Regions from separate parts of the Kluyvera sp. STS39-E genome, predicted to be linked through region 1. Evidence: predicted binding sites of a transcription regulator. Region 1 holds the regulator's gene; the other holds the start of a gene.

The links. Region 1 encodes PurR, which represses purine synthesis genes. Its sites were predicted from a motif close to CANGCAAACGTTTGCNTG; they were not measured.
Region 2: the regulator PurR is predicted to act here: its motif matches at 3,808-3,825, upstream of carA (glutamine-hydrolyzing carbamoyl-phosphate synthase small subunit).

Annotation. Positions count from the first base shown of each region.
Region 1 is NZ_JBFQGA010000003.1:334,847-341,130, forward strand. It holds gene cfa (cyclopropane fatty acyl phospholipid synthase) at 1-519, opposite strand, end outside; gene punC (purine nucleoside transporter PunC) at 817-2,010, opposite strand; gene punR (DNA-binding transcriptional activator PunR) at 2,122-3,033, shown strand; gene purR (HTH-type transcriptional repressor PurR) at 3,051-4,076, opposite strand; gene AB4K05_RS08185 (YnhF family membrane protein) at 4,371-4,460, shown strand; gene AB4K05_RS08190 (MFS transporter) at 4,620-5,786, shown strand; gene sodB (superoxide dismutase [Fe]) at 5,855-6,284, opposite strand, start outside.
Region 2 is NZ_JBFQGA010000007.1:212,585-218,868, reverse strand. It holds gene citF (citrate lyase subunit alpha) at 1-1,149, shown strand, start outside; gene citX (citrate lyase holo-[acyl-carrier protein] synthase) at 1,149-1,718, shown strand; gene citG (triphosphoribosyl-dephospho-CoA synthase CitG) at 1,678-2,586, shown strand; gene dapB (4-hydroxy-tetrahydrodipicolinate reductase) at 2,766-3,587, shown strand; gene carA (glutamine-hydrolyzing carbamoyl-phosphate synthase small subunit) at 4,044-5,192, shown strand; gene carB (carbamoyl-phosphate synthase large subunit) at 5,210-6,284, shown strand, end outside.

The DNA.
Region 1 (6,284 bases):
GTCCAGCACCTGCATGCCCGGTTTGAGCTGCAGTTTTTGGCAAATGAGATCCAGTTTGGCAAGCTGTGCTTCTTCTAGATCCTGCGCATCTTTCCAGTACCCGCAGGAGTACTGCATATACGGGTCAAGCATGCGGTTGAAGAGGTCGTTGCCGAGATCGTAGTGTTCTTTACCCACCTGCCAAGCGCGTTTTCGACTTTGTAAATTCAGCAGACGGGCGCCGGCAATACGCAGGGTATCTTTGAAATGATGGGGGAGTTGGTTTTCTAAACCGGCACGCAGAACTTGGTCGAAAAAGATATCAAGACGGTCGCATTCCCACCAGCCGTCCATATAGCTTTCTCCAAGACCCAGCGAACCTTCTTGTAAAATGCGTTTGAATAGTTGCGGATTTTTGACTTGGATATCGCAAGGAGCATTACCGTTAATCTCAATGCCTGCGCGGTTTAACAGCTCGCTAACGATACGATACCAGTCATCATCCGGTACGCTTACTTCTTCTATACACGATGAGCTCATAGCTTCTCCATCCCGACCTGATGATCAGAACCTTAAAACAGCGTAGACGCTTTTTTCTGGTTTGTGAGAAATGTCACGAAAAGTTCGTGAACCTGCTATCCGACGTAGCACAGAGGAAGGGAAGAATTCCCTACCGAAATCCTATCCGTGGTTTAACGGGAAGCATCCTGCTGCCAATCAATTAGTCCAATGTATATTAATTATGTGATGCCGATCCAGTATAGGACGCTAAGTTTATTGATTCAACAATAAATCTTAGCGTCCTAACGATTTGCGTGACATTGATGCGCGTGATGATTACGCGTGGGAAGTGGAGTGCTTAGACGAGCATTCTGCGCATCGTGCCGAGCGCTGCATAAAGTAACCGACAGCCGCCAGCAGGACCGTGGCCAGCATCACGCAGGTGGTGGTCAGTAGCGGGGTGGCAATCAGCGTAGAAACCGCAAGACTTGCCAAGAAACACAGACCCAACTGCAAGGTATTTTGCAAAGCCGCGGCGCGGCCGGTTGCCTGAGGGAAAGGCTTTAATGCCTGAGCCACGACAATCGGGTAGATAGCGCCGTTAGCAATGGCCATCACGCAGAACGGGATCAAAAGCGCGGTTAACGAAGCGTTCGGCACCAAACCCACTGCCCAGGTAGCAATCACGCTTACGCCAAAGAGCACCAGCAGCCAAGGTAGAAGCTGCGAGCCCTGCCATTTTTGCAGCGCCGCACGGCAACCGTATCCGCCCACCAAGAAGGCGATAGTTTGAGGCACGTAGCTCAGACCAATGACGGTTGGGCTATAGCCCATTTCATGCAGAATAAACGGTGAACCGGTCAACCAAGCGAAAAAGCTGGCAGAACAAGCGGCGTAAATCAGCACGTTACCGCGATAGTCTTTACTGCGCAGTAGGCGCATAAACGTCAGTTTGTCATCGCTGGCAACCGGCTTTTTATGCGCTGGCTTCAAGCGCAGCGTCGGCAACATCAGCAGTAGAGTGATGATGAACAGGGCGGCAAAAATGGCCTGCCAGTCAAAGTGTGCCAACAACCAGCTGCCCAAGAGCGGTGCTAAAGCCGGAGAAAGGCCGACCAGCGGCATGATGGTGGCAAAAATGCGGTTGGTACGATGTGCCGGATAGTAGTCCGTCACCATCGCCTGCCAAGTGACGGCTGCGGCGCAAACACCGACGGCTTGGACAAAACGCAGCACCAGCAGCGTGGTTCCATCGCGCACCCACAGCATGCCCAGGCAGCCGATGGCAAAAATGGTAAGCCCGGTCAGTAGAATGGGTTTACGTCCATACCGATCGGACAGCGGGCCCCAGAGAAGCTGCGCTACGGCGAAACCGGCAAGAAACAGACTCAGGCTGGCACTCACGGCAGATGCTGGCGTTTGCAGATCGTCCTGAATGGCAGCAAAGGCTGGCAGGTACATGTCGGTTGCCAGAAAGCCGAGCACGCTAAGCCCCGCGAGCCAGATTAAAAACCCTTTTCCAGGTTGCATAAATCGCCCTTTTTATCGTTAGTAAACAGTCGGGCAGAGTGTAGAGAGTGCAATAGCACTTGTGAAACGCTAATATTTGTCTCATGCATTCAAATTTTTTGTAGGCAGAAAATGTGGTCTGAATATTCTCTGGAAGTGGTTGATGCGGTTGCACGTAACGGTAGCTTTAGCGCAGCGGCGCAGGAGCTGCATCGGGTACCTTCTGCGGTCAGTTATACGGTGCGCCAGTTGGAAGAGTGGCTGGCGGTACCGCTGTTTGAAAGGCGTCATCGGGATGTTGAATTAACACCGGCTGGTGCTTGGTTTTTAAAGGAAGGCCGGTCTGTCATCAAAAAAATGCAGATCACCCGCCAGCAGTGTCAGCAAATCGCCAATGGCTGGCGAGGACAGTTGGCGATTGCCGTCGACAACATTGTTAAACCCGAACGCACTCGCCAATTAATTGTCGATTTTTACCGCCACTTTAACGATGTCGAGCTGATTGTTTCCCAAGAAGTGTTCAATGGCGTGTGGGATGCGCTGGCGGATGGACGCGTAGAGTTAGCCATCGGCGCCACGCAGGCGATACCGGTAGGTGGACGTTTCGCATTCCGCGATATGGGCATGCTGAACTGGCACTGTGTTGTTGCCAGTTCACATCCGTTGGCAAAGATGGCCGGGCCGCTGAGTGACGATGTGTTGCGCAACTGGCCATCGTTGGTACGCGAAGATACGTCGCGCTCGTTGCCAAAACGCACCACTTGGCTTCTGGACAACCAAAAGAGGGTGGTGGTGCCAGACTGGGAATCATCGGAAACCTGTATTTCAGCCGGATTGTGCGCGGCAATGGTACCCGGTCATCGGGCACAGCCATGGTTAGATAGCGGAGAGTGGGTGGCGTTGACGCTGGAGAATCCATTCCCGAAAGCGGCTTGTTGCCTGACGTGGCAGCAAAGTGACGCTTCACCGGCGCTAAGCTGGCTTCTGGATTACCTGGGGGACAGTGAGACTCTAAATGAGGAGTGGTTACGGACGCCAGCGTAAGGCGTCCGTAAGGACCATTAACGGCGGTAGTCGCGGTATGGGCCGTCCGCCACCGAGCGGCGTTCGATAAGGCGCGGATGAACCTCAATCGACTGCGACTCTTCACGCTTGCTGACGATACGGTCCATCAACATATTGAAAGCCGTTTCACCGAGCGAATCTTTAGGCTGGTGAATAGTCGTCAGTGACGGCGTAAAGAAGCGGGAGTTGCGCACGTTGTCGTAACCGATAAGTGAAATATCCTGCGGCACGCGCAGACCCATTTCATCAGCGGCGCACAGCGCGCCCATCGCCATCACATCACCGCCGCAGAAAATAGCAGTAGGGCGCGGATGCTGGGATAAGATCTGCTGCATGGCGCGGTAGCCGGATTCCGGCTCAAAGTCACCTTGAACTATCCAGTTGGTTGGGACATTGATCAGCGCTTCTTCCATCGCTTTCATAAAGCCTGCCAGACGACCAGCACCGGTGTTGCGCTCCAGTGGGCCTGGGATCACGCCAATATCGCGGTGGCCACGTTCGATCAGGTAACGACCTGCCATGTAGCCGCCTTCAAAAGCGTTGTCGATGACGGAGTCGGTAAAGTCGGCTTTCGCTTCACCCCAGTCCATCACTACCATCGGGATGTTGCGGTACTCTTCGAGCATAGTCAGCAGCGGGTCTGGGTATTCAGAGCACATCACCAATAGGCCATCGACGCGTTTTTGCGCCATCATTGACAGATAGGCTCGTTGCTTTTCCAGATTGTTCCACGCATTGCCCAAAATCAGGGTATAGCCTTTCTCAAAGCAGTTTTTCTCAACGGCTTCGATGATTTCAGCAAAATATGCAGCCTCGCTGCTGGTGGCCAACAGACCAATTGATTTGGTGTGATTGACCTTGAGGCTACGGGCAACGGCGCTCGGTGAGTAATGCAGCTCTTTGATTGCCGCCCACACGGCTTCGCGCGTATCTTCAGCGACGAAACGCGTTTTGTTAATTACATGTGATACGGTTGTAGTGGAAACGTTTGCGCGCTTCGCTACATCTTTAATTGTTGCCATTCCATCTCACTCCAGACCCAAGCCTGCCCCTGATATAATCGTAACGAAAACGTTTGCCTTTACACACCCTGGCACAATCTTAATGATTGTGATTCGCCGGGAAAACGATACAGGACGACAGGAGGGGGTCAATGGCCGGTACGCTTATAAATAAGCGTCGAATTTTGACTTATCCTGGCGCAAAGTGGAAGAACAAAAACAAACATCCTGCTAAATCTGTGAAGATTTTTATGATTAACTGTGCAAAAATGATTAAACGCAGTTTTACTGTGGTAATCAAAAGGAGAAAAATTGATGAGTACCGATCTTAAACTGTCTCTGTGCACGACTTTTGTTGCGCTGGCTCTGATCGTGGCAGCAAGCTTCACCGCTATATTGCATTAATTCCCCTGCGAGGGAGCGTCTGCTCCCTCCTGCTGATTGTTACGCATTTCGCAATAATCTTTTGCAGTTTTGTACACTTCTGTTTTTCTGTGATTAATGTCATGCTTTTGCCCTATATTGCCATATCGCGCGCAGTCGGCGGTAAAACGGAGTCATTGCATGAAAATTAACTTTCCCTTATTGGCGTTAGCTATCGGGGCATTTGGTATTGGTACCACTGAATTCTCGCCGATGGGTCTGTTGCCGGTGATTGCCAAGGGTGTCGATGTCTCCATCCCTGCTGCGGGCATGCTGATCAGCGCCTACGCTGTTGGTGTTATGGTAGGAGCTCCACTGATGACCTTACTGTTATCTCATCGTGGCCGCCGAAATGCGCTTATCTTCCTGATGACGATTTTTACCCTAGGCAACGTGCTGTCCGCAATTTCGCCGGACTACACCACGCTGATGCTTTCGCGCATTATTACCAGCCTTAACCACGGCGCATTTTTCGGCTTAGGGTCGGTGGTTGCGGCAAGCGTAGTGCCGAAACACAAACAGGCCAGCGCGGTGGCGACCATGTTTATGGGGCTGACGATTGCTAACATCGGCGGTGTGCCGGCTGCTACTTGGCTTGGGGAAACGATTGGTTGGCGTATGTCGTTTTTGGCGACGGCGGGACTTGGGGTGGTGGCTATCGTCAGTCTGTTCTTGTCTCTGCCTAAGGGCGGTAGTGGGGAAAAGCCGGACGTTAAACGCGAGCTGTCGGTGTTGGTTCGTCCGCAGGTGCTTTCTGCGCTGCTCACTACCGTGCTGGGGGCAGGGGCGATGTTTACCCTCTACACCTACATTTCACCGGTACTGCACAGCATTACCCATGCCACGTCCGGCTTTATTACCCTGATGCTGGTTTTAATTGGCGTCGGCTTCTCTATCGGTAACTATCTGGGCGGCAAATTTGCCGATCGCTCGGTGAGCGGGACGTTAAAAGGTTTTCTGCTGCTGCTGATGGTTATCATGCTGGCGATCCCATTCCTTGCGCAAACGCAAGTGGGAGCGGCGGTGAGCATGGTGGTATGGGGCGCGGCAACCTTCGCCGTGGTGCCGCCGTTGCAGATGCGGGTGATGCGCGTTGCGCATGAGGCGCCGGGGCTGTCGTCATCAGTGAATATTGGGGCATTTAACCTTGGCAATGCCTTGGGCGCTGTGGCCGGCGGTGCGGTCATCTCAGGTGGCCTGGGCTATAGCTTCGTGCCGGTTATGGGGGCGATTGTCGCCGGACTGGCGTTGCTGGTGGTCTTTCTCAGTGGACGTCGCCGGGGCGAAGAGGCGCTGGCGCAAGAGTAAAAACGAAAAAGCAGAAGGCGTGACCTTCTGCTTTTTTTGTCTCCCCGGATTACTCCGGCGATAGTGGCTTACGCCGCCAGATTTTCCGCAACAAATTTCCAGTTTACCAGAGCCCAGAAGTGCTCCAGATAGTTTGGACGCGCGTTGCGGTAGTCGATGTAGTAAGCATGTTCCCACACATCTACGGTCAGCAGTGGTTTTGCATCAGTCGTCAGCGGAGTACCCGCGTTAGACGTAGAGACGATTGCCAGAGAGCCGTCCGCTTTTTTCACAAGCCAAGTCCAGCCTGCGCCAAAGTTTTTCACTGCCGCATCGGTAAATTGGGCTTTGAACTCAGCGAAGCTGCCAAACGCTTTGTTGATGGCTTCCGCCACCGCGCCAGTCGGTTCGCCGCCGGCATTGGGTGCCAAGCAGTTCCAGTAGAAGGTGTGGTTCCAGACCTGAGCCGCGTTATTGAAAACGCCGCCTTCAGAAGTGCGCACGATCTCTTCCAGCGTT
Region 2 (6,284 bases), on a different contig from region 1:
GGCGAGGAGATCTCCGACGGTTTGATGGAGAATCCGGTGCAGATCCACTCCCACGGCGGGAGGGTGAAGCTTATCCAGAGTGGTGAGCTGAATATTGATGTCGCCTTCCTCGGCGTACCGTGCTGCGATGAGTTCGGCAATGCCAACGGTTTTAGCGGAAAATCGCGCTGTGGCTCGCTGGGCTACGCCCAGGTTGATGCGAAATACGCTAAATGCGTGGTGCTGCTCACAGAAGAGTGGGTGGCATACCCGAACTATCCGGCGAGCATTGCCCAAGATCAGGTGGACTATATCGTCCAAGTCGATGAGGTGGGCGATCCGGCGAAGATCACGGCGGGGGCGATTCGTATGTCCAGCAACCCGCGCGAGCTGCTGATCGCACGTCAGGCGGCGGAGGTGATTGAACACTCAGGCTACTTCAATGACGGCTTCTCGTTACAAACCGGCACTGGCGGCGCATCGCTGGCGGTCACGCGTTTCCTCGAAGACAAAATGCGTCGTCATAACATTACCGCCAGCTTTGGGCTCGGTGGGATCACCGGCACGATGGTGGATCTGCATGAGAAGGGGCTTATTAAAGCGCTGCTTGATACCCAATCCTTTGACGGTGACGCCGCACGTTCTCTGGCGCAAAACCCTCACCACATCGAGATTTCCACCAATCAATACGCCAACCCAGGCTCTAAAGGCGCGGCATGCGAGCGCCTGAACGTGGTGATGCTCAGCGCGTTGGAAATTGATGTGAACTACAACGTGAACGTGATGACCGGATCGAACGGCGTGCTGCGCGGCGCGTCCGGCGGGCATAGTGACACGGCGGCTGGGGCCGATCTCACCATTATTACCGCGCCGCTGGTGCGTGGGCGCATTCCTTGCGTGGTGGATAAGGTGCTCACCAACATCACTCCCGGCGCCAGCGTCGATGTGCTGGTGACCGACCACGGCATCGCCGTGAACCCAGCGCGTCAGGATCTGATTGATAACCTGAAACAGGCTGGCGTCGCGTTGATGACCATTGAGCAGCTCCAGCAGCGCGCGGAGCAACTGACGGGTAAACCGGAGCCTATCGCCTTTACCGATCGGGTGGTGGCGGTGGTTCGCTATCGCGATGGTTCGGTTATCGACGTGGTCCGTCAGGTCAAACGCTGATGAATGGCGCAGACCTCCTCGCCAATGGGCTGCCGGTAACGCTGGAAGCGATGCTCCACGCGCGTGATAGCCGCGCGGCGCGTCAGCGCCAGGCACTGGACTGTTACCGACTGCCGCTGATCTCATTTTCACTGGTGGTGCCGGGAGCCGTCAAAAACTCCCCCGTATGGCAGCGCGTTGCAGAATATGCGTTGCAAGAAATCGCGGCGGTCTGCCAGCAGATGGAATGGGTCAGCGTCTGGGAGGCGCGTACGGATGCGCCGACCGGCCCGGAATGGATGGCGGCGGTCTGCGCACCGGCTAAAGCGCTGAAGCGACATTTGGCGATGCTGGAACAGCAGCATCCGCTGGGAAGACTCTGGGATATAGACGTGATTGATAGCGACGCCCGGTCGCTTTCACGTCGTGAACTGGGGCTAACTGCTAGGCAATGCCTGATTTGTCTGCAGGATGCTCATGTCTGTGCGCGAGGTCGAGCACACTCTCTCGACCTCTTGTTGGATGAAATTGCACGAAGGATTGATAGCTATGAGCGTGAACGTAGTGATGGAAAGGCATACGCCAGTTAGCGTAACGCTGAAAGCCGAAGATGTTATCGCACTGGTGGCGCGTGCGTTACTGACCGAGGTGCGGTTGACACCTAAACCAGGGCTGGTGGACATTCGCAATTCAGGTGCTCATCGTGATATGGATCTGGCCGCCTTTGAGCGGAGTACGGCGGCGATTGCACCGTGGATGGAAAAATTTTTCATCATGGGAAACAGCACCGCCGATTTGGATCCGCAGATGGTGCTGGTGATGCTCCGCCCACTGGGACTGGCCTGTGAAAACGACATGCTACAGGCGACCGATGGTGTGAACACGCATCGCGGCGCGATTTTTGCTTTTGGGTTGCTCAGTACCGCGATAGGTCGCCTCATGGCGCAGGGGAAGTCGCTGTCGCAAAACCCTATTTGCGACACCGTGGCAAGCCTGTGCCGGGATATGGTGGCGCGTGAACTGTCGTTGGATAAAGGCGGCAAGCTCAGCAAGGGTGAAATGCATTTTCTACGCTATGGGCTGGCTGGCGCGCGCGGTGAGGCGGAAAGCGGTTTTCGTACCGTCAGAACACAGGCGCTGCCCGTATATCACCGCGTACTTCAAGAGCATGACGATACCAATCTGGCACTACTGCAAACGTTATTGCATCTAATGGCCTGGAATGATGATACCAACCTAGTTTCCCGCGGCGGGCTGGAAGGGCTCAATTACGTTCAGCAGCAGGCGCAAAAATTATTATGGCAGGGCGGGGTGCTGGTCGAAGGAGGGATTGAAGCGATGCAGCAGTTTGACGACGAGCTAATTCTCCGTAACCTCAGCCCCGGTGGTAGCGCAGATTTACTGGCGGTGACCTGGTTTTTAAGTCATTTCCCGGTCGGTCCTTTCTATTCTGAGTAAGTTTCACTTCATTTTCTTCCTGTGCTATTGATTCATCCTGCGGGATGAATCATGTCTTTTACTGATATTCCTCTCTGTTTATCATTAAATTCTAATTATGGGCGTTTTCGGCTGGCGACCCTGTCGCCGGCTGGTTACTCTGAAAACGATTTACGCAATTTTAACAAAAGAGAATAGCTATGCATGATGCACAAATCCGCGTTGCCATTGCGGGCGCCGGCGGCCGCATGGGACGGCAGTTAATTCAGGCCACGATGGCGATGGAAGGGGTTCAGCTCGGTGCCGCGCTAGAGCGCGAAAATTCCAGTCTGCTGGGCAGCGATGCTGGCGAACTGGCAGGAGCAGGGAAATCCGGCGTCACCGTTCAGAGCAGCCTTGAAGCGGTAAAAGATGATTTCGATGTGTTTATCGATTTTACGCGTCCGGAAGGCACGTTAACGCACTTAGCATTTTGCCGTCAGCACGGTAAAAGCATGGTTATTGGCACCACTGGCTTTGATGACGCGGGCAAGCAGGCCATTCGCGATGCCTCGCAGGAGATTGCCATTGTGTTCGCGGCCAACTTCAGCGTTGGCGTCAACGTGATGCTCAAGCTGCTGGAGAAAGCGGCGAAGGTGATGGGCGACTACACCGACATCGAAATCATTGAAGCGCACCACCGTCATAAAGTGGATGCGCCGTCAGGCACTGCGTTGGCGATGGGTGAGGCTATTGCCGGGGCGCTGGATAAAGATCTGAAAGATTGCGCGGTCTATTCGCGTGAAGGTTATACCGGAGAACGCGTGCCGGGCACTATCGGTTTTGCCACCGTACGTGCAGGCGACATTGTGGGTGAACATACCGCGATGTTTGCTGATATCGGTGAACGCGTGGAGATTACACATAAGGCTTCCAGCCGCATGACCTTTGCTAATGGCGCAGTGAGATCGGCTTTGTGGCTTAAGTTTAAGTCAAATGGTCTTTTTGATATGCGTGATGTACTGAGTTTGAACGATCTATGACAATTTATTACCCATCGTGATGTGGTTATTGTAGTCATAATTACTTGATTACACAGGGCAATATTTTATTGCCCTTTATTTTATAAATTAAAATCATATCTATTTCTTTCAAGTCATCATTTTTATATGTTTTGTGCTCAAAATGTGTTGGTTAAATGTAAATTTTGACCATCTGGTCTACTTTGTTGCACCATCCCCAGCGTTTTTACAAACATCCTGCCCCGCAAGCGTTTTCTACAATGAGTTAGTTGATCTTTTTGGCGATTACTGGCGTACAATTTCGCCAGTGCCACAAAATAATAATAAAAAAAGCCCTTAATGGTAGACTTTTGCTGAGGCTGTCACTAGAATGCCGCCGTTTGCCAGAAATACGTGGTAAGCAAATTTGCATTGATTTGTGCCATTGATATGAATTAATATGCAAATAAAGCGAGTAAATATTCTCTGGAGGGTGTTTTGATTAAGTCAGCGCTATTGGTTCTGGAAGACGGAACCCAGTTTTACGGTCGGGCCATAGGGGCAACAGGTTCGGCGGTTGGGGAAGTCGTTTTCAATACTTCAATGACCGGTTATCAAGAAATCCTCACTGATCCTTCCTATTCTCGCCAAATCGTCACTCTTACTTATCCCCATATCGGTAATGTCGGCACCAACGCCGCTGATGAAGAGTCCTCTCAGGTTCACGCTCAGGGTCTGGTTATTCGTGACCTGCCGCTGATTGCCAGCAACTACCGCAATACTGAAGACCTCTCTTCCTACCTCAAGCGCCATAACATCGTGGCAATTGCCGATATCGATACCCGTAAGCTGACCCGTCTGCTGCGTGAGAAAGGCGCACAGAACGGCTGCATCATCGCAGGCGATAACCTGGATGCGGCACTGGCCTTGGAAAAAGCCAAAGCGTTCCCGGGCTTAAACGGAATGGACTTGGCAAAAGAAGTGACCACCGCTGAAAGCTACGGCTGGACGCAGGGTAGCTGGACGCTGACAGGCGAACTACCAGAAGCGAAGTCCGAAGAAGAGCTGCCATTCCACGTCGTTGCCTACGATTTTGGCGCGAAACGCAACATTCTGCGCATGCTGGTTGATCGCGGCTGCCGCCTGACTGTGGTTCCGGCGAAAACCTCCGCAGAAGACGTCCTGAAGATGAATCCGGACGGTATCTTCCTGTCAAACGGCCCTGGCGACCCGGCACCGTGCGACTACGCCATCGAAGCGATTGAAAAATTCCTTCAGACCGAGGTCCCGGTCTTCGGCATCTGCCTTGGCCATCAGCTGTTAGCGCTGGCGAGCGGTGCGAAAACCATCAAGATGAAGTTCGGTCACCACGGCGGTAACCACCCGGTTAAAGATATTGATAACAATGTGGTGATGATTACTGCGCAGAACCACGGTTTTGCGGTGGATGAAGCCTCCATGCCGGCGAACTTGCGTGTGACCCATAAATCGCTGTTTGATGGCACCCTGCAGGGCATCCATCGCACCGATAAACCGGCGTTCAGCTTCCAGGGCCACCCTGAAGCGAGCCCGGGGCCGCACGATGCCGCACCGCTGTTCGACCACTTTATTGAGTTAATTGAGCAATACCGTCAGTCCGCGAAATAATCAGGAGTTAAAGAGCCATGCCAAAACGTACAGACATAAAAAGTATCCTGATTCTGGGCGCGGGCCCGATTGTTATCGGTCAGGCGTGTGAGTTTGACTACTCCGGTGCCCAAGCGTGTAAAGCGCTGCGGGAAGAGGGTTACCGCGTCATCCTGGTGAACTCCAACCCGGCGACCATCATGACCGACCCGGAAATGGCTGATGCCACCTACATCGAGCCGATTCACTGGGAAGTGGTACGCAAAATTATCGAAAAAGAACGTCCGGATGCGGTTCTGCCAACCATGGGCGGCCAGACTGCGCTGAACTGCGCGCTGGAACTGGAACGTCAGGGTGTGCTGGAAGAGTTCGGCGTCACCATGATTGGTGCCACCGCCGATGCGATTGATAAAGCCGAAGACCGCCGCCGTTTCGACGTGGCGATGAAGAAAATCGGCCTCGACACCGCGCGCTCCGGCATCGCACACACCATGGAAGAAGCGCTGGCGGTTGCCGCTGACGTCGGCTATCCGTGCATTATCCGTCCTAGCTTCACCATGGGCGGCACCGGCGGCGGCATCGCCTACAACCGCGAAGAATTCGAAGAGATTTGCGAACGCGGGCTGGATCTTTCCCCAACCAAAGAGCTGCTGATTGATGAGTCGCTGATTGGCTGGAAAGAGTACGAGATGGAAGTGGTGCGTGATAAAAACGACAACTGCATCATCGTCTGCTCCATCGAAAACTTCGATGCCATGGGGATTCACACCGGTGACTCCATCACCGTCGCACCGGCGCAAACGCTGACCGACAAAGAATACCAAATCATGCGTAACGCCTCGATGGCGGTACTGCGTGAAATCGGCGTTGAAACCGGCGGTTCTAACGTCCAGTTCTCGGTGAACCCAAAAGACGGTCGCCTGATCGTTATCGAAATGAACCCGCGTGTCTCCCGCTCCTCGGCGCTGGCCTCGAAAGCAACCGGCTTCCCGATTGCTAAAGTGGCGGCGAAACTGGCGGTAGGTTACACCTTAGACGAACTGATGAACGACATCACCGGTGGCCGCACACCGGCGTCCTTCGAGCCGTCCATCGACTACGTCGTGACCAAGA